3 regions of the Agrobacterium sp. LEGMi-208b genome follow, and region 3 is predicted to be linked to each of the others. Evidence: riboswitches for the same ligand, from Rfam matches in the RefSeq annotation. Region 3 holds a riboswitch; each other region holds the start of a gene.
The links. A riboswitch is a leader RNA that binds a small molecule or an ion and turns the genes downstream of it on or off. The one in region 3 is predicted to bind thiamine pyrophosphate.

Region 1 (6,481 bases), 160 kb from region 3:
CGATCTGCCGACCATCGAATGGCTTGAAAGCGAGTTGCAGCAGACGCGCAGTGCCCTGGTGTTGATCTCGCATGACCGCCGTTTTCTGGAGAAGGTTTCGACTTCGACCGTCTGGCTCGACCGTGGCCAGTCCCGTCGTCTCAATCGCGGTTTCGCCCATTTCGAGGAATGGCGCGACAAGGTGCTGGAAGAGGAAGAGCTGGAGCAGCACAAGCTCGGCAAGGCCATCGAGCGCGAAGAACACTGGATGCGCTACGGCGTGACCGCAAGGCGCAAGCGCAATATGCGTCGCGTCGGCGAGCTTCAGGCGATGCGTGCCGAATATCGCGGCCACAAGGGACCGCAGGGCACGGTGCAGGCGACCGTCACCGAAGGGCGCGAATCCGGCAAGCTGGTCATCGAGGCCGAGGCCATCACCAAGGCTTACGGCGAGCGGGTGATCGTCGCGCCGTTTTCGCTGCGCGTCCATCGCGGCGATTGCATCGGTTTCGTCGGTCCGAACGGCGCCGGTAAAACGACGCTTCTGAAGATGCTCACCGGTCAATTGGAGCCCGATAGCGGCACGGTGAAGCTCGGCACCAATCTGGAGATCGCGACGCTCGACCAGAAGCGCGAAGATCTCAATCCCAACGATACGCTGGCGCATTATCTGACTGATGGCCGGGGTGAAAACCTGCTGGTCAATGGCGAACTGAAGCATGTTACCGGCTATATGAAGGATTTCCTGTTCCAGCCGGAACAGGCCCGCACGCCGATCCGCAACCTTTCCGGCGGCGAGCGCGCGCGTCTCATTCTGGCGCGCATTCTGGCGCGGCCGACCAATCTTCTGATCCTTGACGAGCCGACCAACGATCTCGATATCGAAACGCTCGATCTTTTGCAGGAAATCGTCGCGGGCTTTTCCGGCACCGTCATTCTCGTCAGCCACGACCGCGATTTTCTCGACCGCACCGTCACTTCCACCATCGCGCCCGTCAATCCGGACGAGCCGGATGGTCGATGGATTGAATATGCCGGTGGTTATTCGGACATGATGGCGCAGCGCAAGGGTGCTGCGGAAGAAAAACGCAAGGCGGAAAAACAGGAAAAGGCGAAGGCCGCACCTTCGGCCTCCCCATCGCAGGATCCTTCAAAGGCCAAGGGCAAGCTTTCCTTCAAGCAGAAATTCGCGCTCGAAAATCTGCCTAAGGAGATGGAAAAGGCGCAAAGCGAAATCGCAAAACGCGAGCAGCGCATGGCCGACCCTGAGCTTTTCACCAAGGACCCGAATGCCTTCAACACGCTGGCGCAGGAAATGTCGAAGCTGCGCGACAAGCTGGAGGCCATGGAAGAAGAATGGCTGGAACTGGAGATGTTGCGCGAGGAACTGGAGGGCTGAAGGCAATCGGGCTCTCGTTTGACCGGTCCTGCTTCGGCCTTTGACAGAAAAGCGGAATTGCCGTTCTATGCCGGCGTTCGTTTGGAGGAGTTGTGAAAATGCGCATGATTTTCGTCAATCTGCCGGTCAAGAATATCGAGACATCAAGGAACTTCTTCACGGCTCTCGGTTTCAGCTTCAACCCGGAATATTCGGATGACCGCACGCTCTGCATGATCGTTGAGGAAAACATCTTCGTGATGCTTCTCCAGGAGGGGCGGTTCCGTGATTTCATCAACGGCGATATTGCCGACGCGACGCGCACCACCGAAGTTCTGACCTGTCTTTCTGCGGGAAGCCGCGAGGAAATCGACCGGATGATCGCCACCGCGCTTGCCTCCGGCGGTAGCGGCTGGAAGCCCGTTCAGGACCATGGTTTCATGTATGCCGGCAGCTTTCAGGATCCCGATGGGCATGTCTGGGAACTGGTGCATATGACGGAGCAGGGCTGACCTCGGCCATCTTGCCAATCAGGGACGGCGGGACTACACCATCATCTTGATCTAACGGGGTGTCTTTTGTGCTTGGACGCAAAAGGCTGAGAGGCTTGCCAACCCGAAGAACCTGATCCGGTTCATACCGGCGGAGGGATTAGACGGCTTTAACGCAGGCGGCTATTTCCCTATCGATTTTTGAGGAGATACCCGTGCGCCGTCGTCTTTTCCTGAATTCCCTCGTTGCCGCTTCGCTGTTTCTGCCCGGTCTTGCCGTCGCACAGGACAGGCAGGAACTGACCGTCTACACCTATGAAAGCTTCGTTTCCGAATGGGGTCCCGGTCCCAAGGTGAAGGAGGCCTTCGAGAAGGTTTGTAATTGCACGGTCAATTTCGTCGGCGTGGCCGATGGTGTGGCGCTACTCAATCGCCTGAAGCTTGAAGGGGCGGGGTCCAAGGCGGATGTCGTCGTCGGTCTCGACACCAATCTTGTCGCGGAAGCAAAACAGACCGGTCTATTCGATGCCAGCGGCATCGATGCATCGGCGGCCAAGGTGCCGGGCGGATACAAGGACGATGTTTTCGTTCCCTATGATTACGGTCATTTCGCCGTCATCTACGACACGCAGACGGTGAAGAATCCGCCGACGAGCCTTAAGGACCTCGTTGAAGGCGACGCCGCGCAGAAGATCGCCATTCAGGACCCGCGCACCTCCACGCCGGGTCTGGGCCTGCTGCTGTGGGTGAAATCGGTTTATGGCGACAAGGCGCCGGAAGCCTGGGAAAAGCTCAGGAAGCGTATTCTCACCGTTACGCCGGGCTGGTCGGAATCCTATGGCCTTTTCACCAAGGGGGAGGTGCCGATGGTGCTCTCCTACACCACCTCGCCCGCCTATCACATGGTCGCGGAAAAGACGGATCGTTATCAGGCCGCCGCCTTTTCCGAAGGGCATTACATCCAGATCGAGGTTTCCGGTCTCCTTAAAAATGCACCGCATAAGGAACTGGCAAAGCAATTCCTCGCTTTCACGCTGACATCGGGTTTTCAGGATGCCATTCCGGAAAACAACTGGATGATGCCGGTTGCGGCAACCTCGAAGCCCTTGCCGGAGGCGTTTTCCAAACTCGTCGTGCCGCAGAAGACTTTCCTGATGGATCCGGAAGAGGTGGCGAAGAACCGCAAGGCATGGATCGATGAATGGCTTGCCGCCATGAGCATGAATTGAGGAAGAGGCACACCCGCGCATGATGCTGCGTCGTGATTACCGGCGGTCGATCATTTTCGGAACGGCGGCTTTTGCCGCCGTTTTCCTGTTCATGGCGCTCGCCGTTGCAGCTCTCCTGTCCTTTGATGCCGGTGCGTCCGCGGCCGGTATAATGGATGCCTATACGCTGCGCATCCTGCGCTTCACGCTTTATCAGGCAACGCTTTCCACTGTTCTTTCTATTGTCCTCGGCCTGCCAGTGGCGCTGGCGCTTGGCCGGCGACGCGTATTTCCGGGAAGGATCTGGATCATCAGGCTGATGGCGGTGCCGATGGGTCTGCCTGTCATCGTCGGCGCCTTCGGCATCATCACCATCTGGGGCAGGCAGGGTGTTTTGAATACGGCCCTGGTTTTTGCCGGGGCGAATGAGCCTTTCAGCATTTATGGCCTTTCCGGCATCCTCATCGCCCATGTGTTTTTCAATCTGCCGCTTTCGGTCCGGTTGATGCTCGCCGGGCTGGAGCGTATTCCGGGTGAATATTGGCGCATGGCGGCGAGCCTCGGCATGGGGCCGGTTTCGATTTTCCGTTTTATCGAATGGCCGGCAGTCGCGCGTCTCGTTCCCGGCATTGCCGGGCTTGTTTTCATGCTGTGCGCTACCAGCTTCACGCTCGTTCTTTTGTTGGGTGGCGGGCCGGCGGCCACGACGCTGGAGGTCGCGATCTATCAGGCGCTGCGGTTCGATTTCGATCCGCAGCGGGCGATTGCGCTTTCGGTTCTGCAGATTGCCCTCACCGCAATCCTGCTCGGACTTCTCGCTTTTTTACCGTCGCCCGAAGCGGAAATTCCGTCGCTCGGTCGTTCCCATCACCGTTTTGATGGCAAGGGCATTGGCGCCCGCCTCTGGGATGGCGCGGCAATCGTTTTCGTAATTCTGCTGATCGGCCTGCCGCTTGTCGCCATAGCCGTCTCGGGCTTGAGGGCCGATCTGCCGCGTCTTTTGTCCGCGCCGATTTTCCTGCGCGCGGCGGCGACCAGTCTTGCAATCGCCCTTCTCTCCGCAGCCCTTGTCGTGCTCTGCTGCATGGCGATCATCGGCGCACGGCAGGAGATAGGCTCCAGACGGCAGGCGGGGAAACCACTGCGCTTCCTCTCCGCTCTGCTTGGGGCAGGGTCTTCGCTGGTGCTTTTGGTGCCGCCTGTGGTGTTGGGAAGCGGGTGGTTCCTTCTATTGCGGGTCTTCGGCGATGTCAGCTTCTATGCGCCCGTCCTCGTGGCGCTTATCAATATGCTGATGGCTTTGCCGCTTTCCATGCGGGTTCTGGAGCCGGCTTTCACCAGTCATTTTTTGCGCACCGGCCGGCTTTCCGCCAGTCTGGGGCTTCAGGGCTTGACGCGATTGCGGTTCGCCGATCTACCGGTTCTGTGGCGGCCGCTGGCCATGGCGTTTTCCTTTGCCATGGCCCTGTCTCTTGGCGATTTAGGCGCGGTTGCCCTGTTCGGGTCGGAAAATTTCGTCACCTTGCCATGGCTGGTTTATAGCAATATGGGCAGCTATCGCACCAATGACGCCGCCGGTTATGCCTTCCTTCTCGGCATCATCTGCCTGCTGCTTGCCGCAGGCGGCGTTTCACGGCAATCCCAACCAGCAAGGGCGAGCATATGACAGGCGATGATTTTGCCGTTGAGCTGGACAAGGTCAGGCTGCGGCTTGGAACACAGGATTTCGACCTCGATTGCACATTCCCACAAAGCCGGATAACCGCCGTCGTCGGCGCGTCCGGTTCGGGCAAGTCGACGCTTCTCAACCTCGTCGCCGGTTTCGAGGCGCCGGATTCCGGCCGCGTCATGATCGGCGGACAGGACGTGACTGCGCTCGATCCTTCGGAAAGACCGGTCTCATCGATCTTTCAGGACAATAATCTTTTTGCGCATCTCGATATTTTCACCAATGTCGCTCTGGGTGTCAGCCCCGGGCTGAAATTGCGGGTGGAAGACCGGGAACGGATCGAGAAGGCCCTCGTTCGTGTCGGGCTTGCGGGTTTCGACAAGCGCTTGCCAGGCACGCTTTCCGGCGGAGAAAGGCAGAGGGCGGCGCTGGCGCGCGCGCTGGTCAGGAAAAAACCGGTCATGCTGCTCGATGAGCCTTTTGCGGCACTCGATCCGGGATTGCGGGCGGGTATGACGTCCCTGCTTCTCGACTTGCATGGAGAAACAAAAAACACGGTGATTATTGTCACGCATCACCCCGACGACATAAAAAAGCTGGCGCAGCAGGTGGTTTTTCTTGAACGCGGCCGTGTTGTCTATACCGGCCCGACCGCAGATTTCTTCGCCACACAAAATGTGAAGGCGGTGGACAGTTTTCTGAACGGGTGATCGCCTTATTTTCGACGTGTGCCGCTGGCAATCGCTTTAGATGACTTCAATGGCGCTAATTTGCACTTGCCAGTTTCAAGTTGTTGCCCGAGAAAAGATGGGAATTATTGCGTTCTTCAGGAATAATCCGGACTTGATGGATCGTTTTTACCGTTTTGGCATTCATCGCCCGTTGGGGCGAATCTGTTATTCTGGTCTGCAATTAACGGATGATCAGGAACGTTAGGGGCAGGCATAGAGAATGAGAAATAGCATGACTGCACAGTGGAGGCTCTTCTCCCGTTCAGGCCTTCGCCGTTCGGGCAGGATGGCTGCCGCCTGTTCCGTGCTGACCGCGTCTGCGGTGTTCCTGTCGTCGTGCCAGTCTCTCTTCAGCCCGGCCTACCAGTCCACCCTGCGCCCGTCGGATAATCCGCAGACCGTGGAAGAGGTGCAGAAGAATGATCCCCGTGCCCAGATGGGTGCGCGCGAGCATCCGCGCATCGTGGCGAGTTATGGCGGTGAATATCGTGACGCCAAGACGGAGCGGCTTGTCGCGCGTATCGCCGGCGCTCTGACGGCCGTTTCGGAAAACCCGCAGCAATCCTATCGCATCACTATCCTCAACTCGCCGGCCATCAACGCCTTTGCGCTGCCGGGCGGATATCTTTACGTGACGCGCGGACTGCTGGCACTTGCCAACGATGCTTCGGAAGTGGCCGCCGTGCTTTCACATGAGATGGGCCATGTCACCGCCAATCACGGCATCGAACGCCAGCGCCGGGAAGAGGCGGAGGTAATTGCCAGCCGCGTGGTTGCCGAAGTGCTGTCCAGCGATCTTGCCGGCAAGCAGGCGCTCGCGCGCGGCAAGCTGCGGCTCGCGGCCTTTTCACGCCAGCAGGAATTGCAGGCGGATGTGATCGGCGTGCGGATGCTGGGCGAGGCCGGTTACGATCCCTTTGCCTCGCCGCGTTTTCTGGATTCCATGGCGGCCTATGCGCGGTTCTCTTCGGCCGATCCCGAAAACGACCAGAGCCTCGACTTCCTTTCCAGCCACCCCAACACGC
Region 2 (6,481 bases), on a different replicon from region 3:
ACAATCTGCAGATCGATCAGGATGAAACGGTTCTTTCCCATTTCGCCCGCATGACAGCGATCTATGTCGCGCTCACCCCCTATCTGAAATCGCTTTCCGCCGAGGCAGCGAAGACGGGCCTGCCGGTGCAGCGTCCGCTTTTCCTGCATTACGAGAACGAGCCGCAGACCTACACCATTCAGGACTGCTATCTCTACGGCGCGGACATGCTTGTCGCACCGGTGTGGAAGGCGGGCGAAAAAGAACGCTCGCTCTACCTTCCGGGTGATGGCCAATGGGTGCATCTGTGGAGCGGCACGCATCATGACGGCGGCAGGGATATCACCGTCGAAGCGCCGCTCGGCGAGCCTGCGGTGTTCTATCGTGCCGATAGCAGCCATCATCAGCTGTTCGAAAAGCTTCGCACCATCGGCTGAAGGCTTGGTCCTTGGCATCACCCCGTCAGGCGGGGTGATGTGATGGCCTTCTTGAAAAGGGCGGTCATCGCGTCGCTGATACCCTGGGACGGGCTGACTTCGAAGAACAGTCCCGGCGACGCGCATTGCTGCATGCGTGCGCCGATTTCCGGCTGAAACGGCTTGATCCAGCTATTGTACCAGTCGTTGGTCGGCAGCGGCAGATAGGTGGTGTAGAGCACGGCGATCCGGAAACCCTTTTCCTTGAGCTTCGTGCAATATTTGAGGTCGATCGGCTCCTGACAGCGGCCGCTGGTCGTTTTTTTGGTGCAGCTGGAAGGCTTGTAGCTATCGCCGACACCATCTGAAACGAAGAAGATGATCTTCTCCGGGCTTGCAGAACTCGCACCCGTGCCCGAAGAGCCGATCCTGTCGCCAATCTGGGTCAGCGCCCGGTCGAAATCGGTCTGCTGGTCGTTGTTATAGCCCTGATAGGGAATGGACATCAGGTCAACTTCACCCGCTTTTTTCTTCGCGGTGGCGAGATCCGATGTCAGGGGAACGACTTCGAGCAGCTTCGTATCTTCCGCCTTCTCCCCGAAGGTATAGACCGCCATACGATATTGATTGCTGCTTTTCCGCGTGGACTTCGCGGTATCCATCAGGCTCGCCGTGGCCTGCGCAACCACATTGATGCGCGTCGTCACTCCGAGCTTCTTTGCCTTGTAATAATAGCTGTTCGTATCCACCACCCCGTCTTTGACGATGTGACAGGCGAAAGCGCATTTGTCGCTCGTATTTGCAACCATGGTGGCAACATCGGTCGGCGTGGCGCCGACACCCATCGAAGGGGTGTTATCGAGCAGGACATAGAAGTCGCTGAAGGTCTCCGTCTCGTATTTGGCCGTCGCCCTGCCCGAAACGGTGATGAGGTCTTTTCCGAGGATCTGCGATAGCGTCGTTGCGACCGATGCCTTGAAGTCGACGGAGGATTCGATGGCGTTGCCGCGCTTGATCACCGACACGTTGAGAGACAGGAGCTTGTAGTCGGAATTGGCCCGCTTGTTAGCGTCGAAGAAGGCGGAGGCTTCATCACCGCCAAGCGTAACTTCGCCATCTCCCGACATTTCCTTCGCCTTGTGAACACTCGCCGACGTATCGGCAACGACCGCAAGCGCCGCAGCATCCGCTGCCATCTGCAGGTCCGATTTGATCGCCATGCCATGCGTCACATCAAGCGCCACGCCAGCGACGCCAATCAGCGGCACCATCAACAAGGCACTGAGAATGCCGAAATTCCCTGATTTGTCCTGCCAGATATTCTTCAAATTCGCCCCCCGGAACCCTGCCGGAGACGAGACTTAGCCAAATACTGTTGAAAGTCAGTTTCAATGGATAACTAATTTTCGATAAATCTAATTTCCAGAATAACTAATATTCCGATCGAAAAATGTTTTCCGTCACGCCAGCGGCAGGCATGGACAGCGCTTTGAACCGCTTTCGGGCACAAGCTTCAACTCGTCAGGCGCGGCGTGCTGATCGCCTTCTTGAACAGCGCCGACATCGCTTCGCTGATACCCTGCGAGGGGCTGACTTCGAAGAACAGGCCCGGGGAGGCGCATTGCTGCATGCGCGTGCCGATTTCCGACTGGAACGGGGCGATCCATTTATCGTAGTGCTGATTGCCGGGAAGCGGCAGATAGGTGGTGTAAAGCACGGCGATACGGAAACCTTGTTTTTTGAGGTCGTCGCACAGCTTGGTGTCCACGGGTTCCTGACATCGCCCATTCCAGATTACTGGCTTTGTACATTTCTTGGGCTTTTGGCTATCGGCCACACCATCCGACACAAAGAATACGATTTTCTCAGGGGTAGCAGAACTGGCGCCATTCCCCGATTCTCCCATTTTTGCTGTGATCTTCGTCAGCGCGCGATCAAAATTGGTGTGCTGATCGAGATTGTATCCATGGCCGGGAACTGACATCAGTTCAATTTCGCCGACCTTCTTCTTGGCCGCCTGCAAATCCGACGTGCGCGACACCACCTCCTGGAGGTCTTTATCGGGAAAGGCATCGTCTGCCGTCTTTCCGAAAGTGTAAACAGCAATGCGATACTGATCTCTTTTTTTGCGCGTGTCCTCAGCCGTGTCCATCAAGCTCGCGGTCGCCTTTGCGACCACATCAATGCGCGTCGTCGCGTTGATGTAACCCTTGGCCTTCGGGTCTTTATTTCTGAGCCGGAAATAGGTGCTGTTGGGATCGGACGAACCGTCTGCCAATGAGAGATGGCAGGCGAAAGCGCATCCGATCGCCTTTTTCATTGTTGCCACATCGGCGGGCGTTGCGCCGACGCCCATGGAAGGCGAGTTATCGAGCAGCAAATAGAAATCGGTATAGGTTTCCGTTTCATATTTGGCAGTTGCACTGCCGGAAACAGTAAGGAAATTCTTTCCCAATACCCTGGAGAGCGTCGTATTAAGCGAAGCTGTAAAACTCACTGACGATTCGATCACAGTGCCATTCTTCTTCACCTGTACATCGAGCGCCAATAGGCGATATTCCGGGTTTCCTCGCTGGTTGCTGTGAAAAAAAGCCTCCGCCTCTTCCTTGCCGACCGAAATGACGCCATCGCTTGCCATTCGCCTTGCGGCCTGAGCACTGGCCGAACTTTCCGCAACCACGGCCAGAGCCGCAGAGTCCGCTGCCATCTGAAGATCGGATTTCACGCTCATGCCTCGCACGACATCAAGCGCAACACCGGCGGATCCGATGATCGGTATCATCAACAGAGCGCTGAGAATGGCAAAGTTTCCAGACTTGTCCCGCCAGATGCTTTTCAATTTCGTCCCCGACCTTCTTTGGCTGCGGACGACATTTACTCGGATGATCTTGCGATATAGTTTATACATATAACTAATTGTCGATAAATTCGATATACCTAATAACTATATTTAAGTAATATATAGACAACGCATGACCAGTCGGCAGAGGCCGTTGACATTTTTAAAACTTGACCTACAAAACAAGCTCTTCCGAGGGGAGCACCTGACGGTGCTGAGATGGCGACGAGCCGGACCCTTGAACCTGATCCGGGTCATGCCGGCGTAGGAACGGAACTGTCGCGCCTTGGAGGCGCTACCCTTTCTCTTCTCCGCTTCGCCTGATCTCCGTGATTGTCACATCTGGAGACCAATGATGATGCTGAAACCTTCCACCCTTCGCACGCGGTGCGTTTGCGTCTGAGGTCCGGCTCATGCGTGCCACCCATGCGCTGAACGGTGTCGGTCTTCTGCTCCTTCTCTGGCAGGCCGGCACGTGGCTGTTCGCACCGCCCCGCTATATCCTGCCATCGCCCGTCGATGTCGCCGGCGCTTTCCTGCGCCAGCCCGGCTTCCTTTTCGGGCAAGCGCTGGTAACACTCGGAGAAATGGCGCTCGGGCTCGCCACAGGTATCACCGCCGGCATTGTCGTCGCTTTCACGATTGCCGCCATCCCGCGCCTCGGCCGCCTTGTCTGGCCCATGGTTCTGGTGTTGCAGGCTTTTCCGGTCTTCGTGCTGGCCCCCATCCTCGTCCTCTGGTTCGGTTTCGGCATGGCTTCAAAAGTGGTCATGACGGCGATCATCATCTTCTTCCCCGTTGCCTCCTCTTTCACCGACGGCCTCAACCGCACGGATCGCGCCATACTCGACGCCGCCTCGCTGACTGCGGCGAGCCACTGGCAGATCCTCACCCGGCTGCGTGTACCGCTGGCGCTGCCCTCGCTGATCTCGGGCTTGCGGGTGGCGGCGCCGCTCGCCCCGCTCGGCGCCGTCATCGGCGAATGGGTGGGCGCATCCGCAGGGCTCGGGTTCGTCATGGTCCAGTCCAATGCCCGCATGCAGACCGACACCATGTTCGCCGCCATGGCCATTCTCGCCGTGATGGCAGTGCTGCTGCGGCTTGTCGTCGACCGGGCGACAGCCAATCTCGCCCCCTGGGCCAAAGAAACAGAACATACCATTCCTTTCAGATATTTACGGAGACTTTCGGCACCATGAAACGAACTCTTCTCTCCCTCGTCGTCGCGGCTGTTAGCGTCCTCGCACCCATGCCGTCACAGGCGGCCGACAAGCTTACCGTCCTGCTCGAATGGTTCGTGAACCCCGATCACGCGCCGATGGTGATCGCCAGGGAACGTGGCCTCTTCGCCGATGCCGGGCTGGAGGTGGAACTGGTTCCGCCCGCAGACCCCTCCGCCGTACCGCGCCTCGTTTCGGCAAAACAGGCCGATATCGGCGTGCATTACCAGCCGAACCTTTATCTCGATCACGATGCCGGCCTGCCGCTGGTGCGTTTCGGCACGCTGGTCGAGACCCCGCTCAACACCGTCACCGTTCTGGCCGACGGACCGATCAAGAGCCTGAAAGACCTGAAGGGCAAGAAGGTCGGTTTTTCCGTTTCCGGTTTCGAGGATGCGATGTTGAAGCGCATGCTGGAAAAAGAGGGTCTGACGAAGGATGATGTCGAGCTGATCAACGTCAATTTTTCGCTCTCGCCGTCGCTGATCGCCGGCAAGGTGGATGCCACGCTGGGCGGTTTCCGTAATTTCGAACTGACGCAGATGAAGCTCGAGGGGCATGAGGGCCGCTCCTTCTTCCCGGAGGAGCACGGCGTGCCGGCCTATGACGAGCTGATCTTCGTCACCCATCGCGATCTCGTAAAGGACAGCCGCCTGCCACGTTTTCTCTCCGCCGTGGAGCAGGCTGCGATCTTCATCACCAACCACCCGCAGGAAGCCTGGCAGCTTTTCATCAAGGCTTATCCGAACCTCGACGATGCGCTGAACAAGCAGGCCTTCTTCGACACACTGCCGCGTTTCGCCAAGCGCCCGGCGGCGCTCGACCGCACCCGCTACACCCGTTTCGGCGCTTTCATGCAGGAGATGCAATTGATCAAGCAGGCGCCGGCAGCAGACGACATCGCCGTGGAGCTGCAACAGCCATGACCGGCAATAGTCCGACCGCGGCAAAGGCCGCCGAACTTCTTGAAAAAGTCAGGCAGGCACGCCCGCGCGTGCATTGCCTGATGAACACCGTGGTGCAGAAATTCACGGCCGACGGCATCACCGTCGTCGGCGGAATTCCTTCCATGACCACCTCGCTCGAGGAAATCGAGAGCTTCGTTGCCAAGGCCGATGCGCTGACCGTCAATCTCGGCACACTGGATGCCGAGCGGCGCAAGGTCATCCGGCTGGCGATAGAGATCGCCAATGCATCCGGCAAGCCGTGGATCGTCGATCCCGTGCATTGCGATTATTCACCATCAAGGCTGGCATTCGCGCGCGAACTCATCGCACTTTCCCCGACGATCGTGCGCGGCAATCACGCCGAAATGAGCCTGATCGGTGATGTGCCTGGTGTGGTGAGGATCGAGACCGGGCCTGTGGATCATCTAAGCGACAAGACCCGCAGCGTCAGGATATTCAACGGCCATCCGTGGATGGCGAAGGTGACAGGAACAGGTTGCCTTTCTGGCGGCGTCATCGCCGCCTTCATGGCGGTGGAAAAAGACGCGCTGACGGCGGCGGCCTCCGCCCTTGCCGTCACCGGCGTTTCCGCCGAACTCGCCGCGAAACACGCCAGCGGCCCCGGCACCTTCGAACCGGCGTTTCTGGATGCGCTTTCCGAAATTTCCGGTGAGGACATCACAAATCACGCGAGGATAGAGCATGAACAAGGTTGATTACCGCCTCAACGCGCTGGTCGATGCGAGCCTTGGCGACGTCGCGTCGCTGCCGGAGCTGGCTCTGGCCGCCGCACTCAACGGCGCCACCATTCTGCAATATCGCGACAAGCACGGCTCGACGCGGGCGATGATCGAAAACGCCCGCGCCATTCACGAAGCCATCACCGGCACCGGCGTGCCTTTGGTCATCAACGACCGGGTGGATGTGGCGCTCGCCTCGGGCGCGGACGGGGTACATCTCGGCGCTGACGACATGGATGCCAAGACCGCAAGGCGCATTCTCGGCGAAAAGGCGATCATCGGCCTCACCGTCAAGAACCGCGCCGATGCGGAACGCGCGGCCTCGATGCCCGCGGACTAC
Region 3 (6,481 bases):
TAACCCGCGCAGCTCAACCGTACCGACGTTACAGGCCGGTTGGTTTCCAGCGCGATGCCGATTGTCCCCGTCCCTGCCTCGTCCAGTGAAGATCGGAGCGTGCACAGCACCCCGTCCTGCCTTATCAGGCTGATGGGGCGCCATGGGCCGGCGGCGTGGATTTCCGGGCACCAGCCGGGCATATAGCCGAGTGCGGTGGTGCGGATCAGCCGCAACCCCTGTGTATTCATCATCTGCGGCCGCCAGCGGGCGCGGGGGCCGGTTTTTTCAAGTCTTGGCGCAAGCGCCCGGAAGCAGATCGAAAGCTCGTCCGCGCCTGTGAGTTCGACGGGCACTTCCAGCCTTTCGAACATGCTCTGGCTGGCGGCGATCAGCTCGCCGTTGAAGAAGATTTCCGCAATGGTGGAAAGACCATCGAAGCGCAGGGTGGCACGCTCACTGGCATCGGAAATCATCGTCAGCCGGTACCATGCATCCCTGTCATTGAGGGGCGCCGGGGCAAGGCGGTCGAATTTTCCGGCGTTTTCCAGCGCCTGCGCCACGGTGCCGGGAACGGAGACGTGGAAGCTTTCGAGCGATGCCGGAATATCGGACGGCGTCTCACAGGCACCGGCGGGCGTCAGCGTCAGCGTCCAGCCTTCACTCAGCAATTCCTCGCTTTCGCCGGGAAGGTAGATCCTCACGCGGCCTCGCTGGCATCAGTGAGTTTGGTCGCAAGCGCTTTCATCACGCCATCCCACGCATCCGCTGCTGGATCGAGCACGGTGGCCAGCGCATCAAATTTGCGGCGGGTAACGGCGCGGGCGAGCTGGAACTGAACGGTTTTGGCAACCTCGGAAATCCTGAGCGCCTGGTCTCTTGCTTCAGAGAAACCGTCCGCGTCCAGCCATTCGAAATGGCTTGCCGCCAGTTCGAAATTCGCGCCGAGCTGGCGCAGCGTGTTGAAGGCATATTTATGGAAGAAGCCAAAGGGCCTGTCGGCGACCTTTTCCACCTGTGCCGGAAAAACGCTGGCAAAAGCACGGACCGGGTTGGCGGAGGGCCGCCGCGAAAAATGAAATTTCAGCAGCCGTTCGGCCGTCTTGCGAATATGTGTGGGTGAGGAATTATCGTCCGCGAATTTTGCAAATTCGGTGTAGGGCAGGAAAGGCGGGTCGGTCTCGGCCAGGTGATGCTGGAACAGCCCGTCGAAATCCTCGCCGGAGAGATGGAAGAAGCCGGCATTGTGGAAATAATCGAGTTCCCGCTTTTCGAGATCGAGCCGGTTGATGGCGATGGTGGTCTTGCCGTGTTCCTTCCGGTATCCCACCCCATGGGTGTCGGGCATATAGAAGCTGTCCATCTCGATCAGGCAGATGCGGCCGCGCTCGAGCTGTGCCTCGATATGGTTTTCCACCTTATCGAAGATCGCAAGTTCGGTGGCGCGAACGCCATAAAGTGCTTCGAGATCTTCCAGCGGCACCTTGAAGAAGGTGAACTGGTCACCTTCGAAATCCTGCGTGAGCGTGAAACCGAACATGGCTTCCGGTGGCAATCCTTTCGAGGCCAGTACCTCGATCCACAAATCGATGTAGCAATTGGTCTCCGGCCACATTCTTTCAGAGGAATGAAGCGGATGCTGCACATAGTTTTGGGGATCGAGACCCGGAAAAATCTGCCGCATGGATAATCAGCCCCAGAGGGTTTCCACGACCTTTGCAGGCCATTTTTTCACGTCGAGACCGTGATGGGCAAACAATGCGAGTGCGATGCGCTCGAGGCCAAAACCGACGCAGGCGGTGTGGGCGACATCGCCATTCGCAAGATTGAGGCCCCATTTCTGGCCAAAGGCATCCTGATGGTAATTGAAGCTCATGCAGGCCGTCGGGCTGGTCGCTGACGTGACCGGGATCAAGAGCTCGAATTTCAGGTTCTGGTCGCGCTGGTTGTTGGCGAGCATCTTGCCGGCGCGGCCGAAGAAGGGATCGTTGGCGATATCGATGGTGACGTCGAGCCCGACTGCTTTCATCATCTCCACACCGCGATCCATCCAGGTCTGGCGGAATTCGGTGACGTCGGACTCGGTGCCCATGCAGACATATTCGCGCATGCGGAAAAGCTGCTGGCGGGCCGGATCCTTGGAAGGCTCATGGCGGAAGCAATAGGACTGGATGTCATAAAGACCGCCGCCGGCAGGAAGGGCGCCACGCTTGGCAATCGTCGGGTAAAGCGGATAGCAGGCCGCCGGCGTCAGCACGATGTCGGTGGCTTTCTGGTCCTTGGTCCAGTCGCCGCCCTCATCCATGGTCTTCAGCAGGCTGACATGGTCGAGTTCGCAGCCGCAGAAGGAATGGACAGTGCCGGCGAGCTGCGGGAAGCTCTTCATGTAACCGCTCTTTTCGAAATAGGCACGGTTGATGCCGGGCGGAAAGCGGATCGCTTCGGCGCCATCGGCGCCACCGGTGCGGTCGATCAGCCGCTCGAATGCGGCAATCACATCCTCGAACTGGCCGCTGCGTCCATAAAGACCGTCCACACCCGTTTCAATCAGCAGGCCTTCTTCGAACAGTCGATCGAGAAACGATGTTTGCATGTCCATGGTCTTATCCCAAGAGGCTGGTGTCCTGCTTGTGAACCAGCAGGAGATTGGCAGAATTGCCGAGAATACGGTCGTTGGAAATCATCAGCCGGGCGGAATGCGCGTCGCGCAGGTGCCGGCCGAGGCTATAGGGCGTACCGTTCTTGTAGCCCATGATGCCGCAGACCAGCATGGCATGATCGATGATCTCAAGAATGGTTTCCGAAGAGCAGATCTTCACATTGTTCATGGCAACGGCAAAGGCCATCGACATCAGTTTTTCGGGATCACTCTTGGTATCCTCGTAAGCCTTGATGCCGGCGATGATGTTGGATTTGACCACCTGCAGCTTGGTGGAAACCTCGGCAAGGCGGATCGCGCCCGGAGGGGCGGTGCCGGGTGATTTGCGGGCCGCGGCCCTGACGAAGGATTGCGCACGCAGCACCGCGTCGGAGGCAATACCGTACCAGACGGCGCTCCACAGGAGATGCGAGCTTGCAAGCATGGATTGCGCGGCGATTTCCGCGAAAGGTTTCGGGAAAATCTGTACCGCCGGCGCTTCGCCGCGGAACAGGAAGCCATCCGAACAGGTGCCACGCATGCCGAGCGTATCCCAGACATGGGTCTTCTCGAGCGTATACTGGTTTTTCAGGAATACGGTCATCACCTGATCGGCGGGCGCGGCATCCTTGTGGGCGCGCGAGGTGATGAGGATCGCATCGGCATTGCTGCCATAGGAAATGACGGTGGCATCCTTTTCCAGCCGGCAGTTATCGCCTTCGACTTCGATCGCGCAGATGGAGTTGCGCAGATTGCCGCCGATGCCGCCTTCGGTGGTGGCGGAGCCGAGCAGAAGCTGTTCGCCGGCAACGCGGCGCATGAAGCCCGGATGCCAGCTGCTCTCCACGCCGTGCTCCACCAGGCTGGACAGCTTGATGTGGTGCATGGCGAAAATCATCGCGGTTGCCGAACAGGCCTGGCCGAGCCGGGCGCAGATGTCGGCGATCTCCTGAACGGAGGCGCCTTCGCCGCCGAGCGAGGAGGGCACCTGAATGCCGAGCAGACGTTCCTGCCGCAAGGCATCGACGGCTTCCTGCGGGAAGCGGCCGGTGACATCCACCTCATCCGCATGCTTTGCGGCAATGATCGCGACACGGCCCGCGCGCGCGGACAGCGTTTCATCCTGCGGCGCCACGGTCACGTTCATCAGGCTGCCTCTTTACCATCCAGAATGAGCTTAACGGTGTCTTCAATCGCCCTGATGCTCGCAAAGGACTTGCGGTTCAGCAGATTGTCCGGGAATTCGATATCGAAAGCTTCTTCAATACCCAGCATCAATTGCACCGACGCAAAGGAAGACAGGCCCGCTGCATAAAGATCGGCTTCATCTGCAATCGTATCGACAGGGGTGGGAAGCTGGCCGAATTTTGCCAGTATTTCACGAATAGTCGCATTCATTCCGACGTATCTCCAATGAAATCAACACTAGGAAGGTTTGTGCTTATCGTTATGCCGCAAACGATAATATTCACCTAAACCGTTAGGTTAATTACAACTAACGGCAGCATGCGCCATTCCCGCACCTTTGCCAAGCGTTGATGAGCGGCCTTGACAAAAGCCGGGTGGTGTCTTTTGCTGTGGCCATTCACCAGGGGTGTCCCGTCAAGGGGCTGAGATTCTGCTTTCATGCGCAGTGACCCGTTGAACCTGATCCAGTTCATACTGGCGTAGGGACGGTGCAAAGACCTGATGTCGGGCGGGCGCATGGCGCCGCGTATCGGCACTTCGGTATTTTCCATCATTCCGGCTCGAACTGGGTCTCCACAGTCAAACTTTGGAGCCTCAAGATGAATATCGCTGCCAAGACTATCCCGCTGTCGGTTACCACCGGACCGCATGCCGCCTCCACGAAAATCCATAAACCGGGAATCCTTCATCCGCATATTCGCGTGCCGATGCGCGAGATCGCGGTGCACCCGACGGCGGGCGAACCGCCGGTGACGGTCTATGATTCCTCCGGCCCCTATACCGATCCGACCCATCCCGTTCTGATTGAAAAGGGTCTGCCGCGACTGCGTCACGACTGGGTCGTGGCGCGCGGCGATGTCGAGGCTTATGAGGGCCGGCACGTCAAACCGGAGGATAACGGCTTTGCCACCGGCGAGCGGCTGACGCCGGAATTTGGCGTGCGCCACCAGCCGCTTAAAGCGACGGCGGGCAAGGCGGTGACGCAGCTTGCCTATGCGCGGGCGGGCATCATCACGCCGGAAATGGAATTCATCGCCATCCGCGAAAATCTCGGACGCGAGGCCGCGAAGGAAAAGCTTGCGCGTGACGGCGAGAGTTTCGGCGCGCATATCCCTGATTATGTCACGGCGGAATTCGTGCGTCAGGAAGTGGCCTCGGGTCGCGCCATCATTCCCGCCAACATCAACCACCCGGAACTTGAGCCGATGATCATCGGCCGCAATTTTCTGGTCAAGATCAACGCCAATATCGGCAATTCCGCCGTCACCTCCTCCATGGCGGAAGAGGTGGAGAAGATGGTCTGGGCGATCCGCTGGGGTGCCGATACCGTCATGGACCTTTCGACCGGGCGCAACATTCACAATATCCGCGAATGGATCATCCGCAATTCGCCGGTGCCGATCGGCACGGTGCCGCTTTATCAGGCGCTGGAGAAGGTGAACGGCATTGCCGAGGATCTCAACTGGGACGTGTTCCGCGATACGCTGATTGAGCAGGCGGAACAGGGCGTCGACTATTTCACCATTCATGCCGGTGTGCGGCTGCATTATATTCCGCTCACCGTCAACCGCGTCACCGGCATCGTCTCGCGCGGCGGGTCGATCATGGCCAAGTGGTGTCTGCATCACCACAAGGAAAGTTTCCTCTATGAGCATTTCGAGGAGATTTGCGATATCTGCCGCGCTTATGACGTCTCCTTCTCGCTGGGTGACGGCCTCAGGCCCGGCTCGATTGCCGACGCCAATGATGCGGCGCAGTTCGCCGAGCTGGAGACGCTGGGCGAGTTGACGCAAATCGCCTGGGCAAAAGATTGCCAGGTGATGATCGAAGGCCCCGGCCATGTGCCGATGCACAAGATCAAGGAGAATATGGACAAGCAGCTGAAGACCTGCGGCGAGGCGCCCTTCTACACGCTTGGGCCGCTCACGACAGATATCGCGCCCGGTTACGACCATATCACCTCAGGCATCGGGGCGGCGATGATCGGCTGGTTCGGTACGGCGATGCTCTGCTACGTCACGCCGAAGGAACATCTTGGCCTGCCGGATCGTAACGACGTGAAGGTTGGCGTTATCACCTACAAGATCGCCGCTCATGCCGCCGATCTTGCCAAGGGCCATCCGGCTGCGCAGGTGCGGGACGATGCGCTGTCGCGCGCAAGGTTCGAGTTCCGCTGGGAAGACCAGTTCAACCTGTCGCTCGACCCGGATACGGCGCGTTCCTTCCACGACGAGACCTTGCCGAAGGAGGCGCACAAGGTCGCGCATTTCTGCTCCATGTGCGGGCCGAAATTCTGCTCGATGCGGATTTCCCACGATATCCGCGCCGAGGCGCAGAAGGAGGGGCTGGAGGCCATGGCCGCACGCTTCAAGGAAGGCGGCGAGCTTTACATGCCGCTTTCGACGTCCGCGAGTGCCGAATAACATGCGTGTTCTCATCAAGGGAACGGGGGTCGCCGGCCTGACGGCGGCCTTCGAACTGGCGGGGAACGACATTAGCGTCGAGGTTTGCGAGCGCAATGCCGAACCCTCTCGCGGCGCATCGTGGTATGCGGGTGGCATGCTGGCGCCCTGGTGCGAGCGCGAAAATGCGGAAGCGGCGGTTCTGACGCTCGGCCAGGCGGCGCTCGACTGGTGGGATGCAGCGGTCCCCGGTCTTGTGGTCCGCAACGGCACG

Region 1: it holds a riboswitch for thiamine pyrophosphate, as region 3 does, so the genes downstream of both, thiB (thiamine ABC transporter substrate binding subunit) here and thiC (phosphomethylpyrimidine synthase ThiC) in region 3, are expected to answer to the same signal.
Region 2: it holds a riboswitch for thiamine pyrophosphate, as region 3 does, so the genes downstream of both, AC5YUO_RS16145 (ABC transporter permease) here and thiC (phosphomethylpyrimidine synthase ThiC) in region 3, are expected to answer to the same signal.

Annotation. Positions count from the first base shown of each region.
Region 1 is NZ_CM183445.1:1,759,130-1,765,610, forward strand. It holds gene AC5YUO_RS08605 (ABC-F family ATP-binding cassette domain-containing protein) at 1-1,378, shown strand, start outside; gene AC5YUO_RS08610 (VOC family protein) at 1,477-1,869, shown strand; TPP riboswitch at 1,915-2,025, shown strand; gene thiB (thiamine ABC transporter substrate binding subunit) at 2,064-3,077, shown strand; gene thiP (thiamine/thiamine pyrophosphate ABC transporter permease ThiP) at 3,097-4,722, shown strand; gene AC5YUO_RS08625 (thiamine ABC transporter ATP-binding protein) at 4,719-5,435, shown strand; gene AC5YUO_RS08630 (M48 family metalloprotease) at 5,743-6,481, shown strand, end outside.
Region 2 is NZ_CM183446.1:297,037-303,517, forward strand. It holds gene AC5YUO_RS16130 (alpha-glucosidase) at 1-416, shown strand, start outside; gene AC5YUO_RS16135 (pilus assembly protein TadG-related protein) at 434-1,723, opposite strand; gene AC5YUO_RS16140 (TadE/TadG family type IV pilus assembly protein) at 1,909-3,234, opposite strand; TPP riboswitch at 3,420-3,522, shown strand; gene AC5YUO_RS16145 (ABC transporter permease) at 3,648-4,433, shown strand; gene AC5YUO_RS16150 (ABC transporter substrate-binding protein) at 4,430-5,380, shown strand; gene AC5YUO_RS16155 (hydroxyethylthiazole kinase) at 5,377-6,117, shown strand; gene thiE (thiamine phosphate synthase) at 6,104-6,481, shown strand, end outside.
Region 3 is NZ_CM183445.1:1,915,520-1,922,000, forward strand. It holds gene AC5YUO_RS09300 (beta-mannosidase) at 1-683, opposite strand, end outside; gene AC5YUO_RS09305 (DUF1839 family protein) at 680-1,663, opposite strand; gene AC5YUO_RS09310 (amino acid--[acyl-carrier-protein] ligase) at 1,670-2,578, opposite strand; gene AC5YUO_RS09315 (acyl-CoA dehydrogenase family protein) at 2,583-3,764, opposite strand; gene AC5YUO_RS09320 (acyl carrier protein) at 3,764-4,015, opposite strand; TPP riboswitch at 4,198-4,309, shown strand; gene thiC (phosphomethylpyrimidine synthase ThiC) at 4,405-6,228, shown strand; gene thiO (glycine oxidase ThiO) at 6,230-6,481, shown strand, end outside.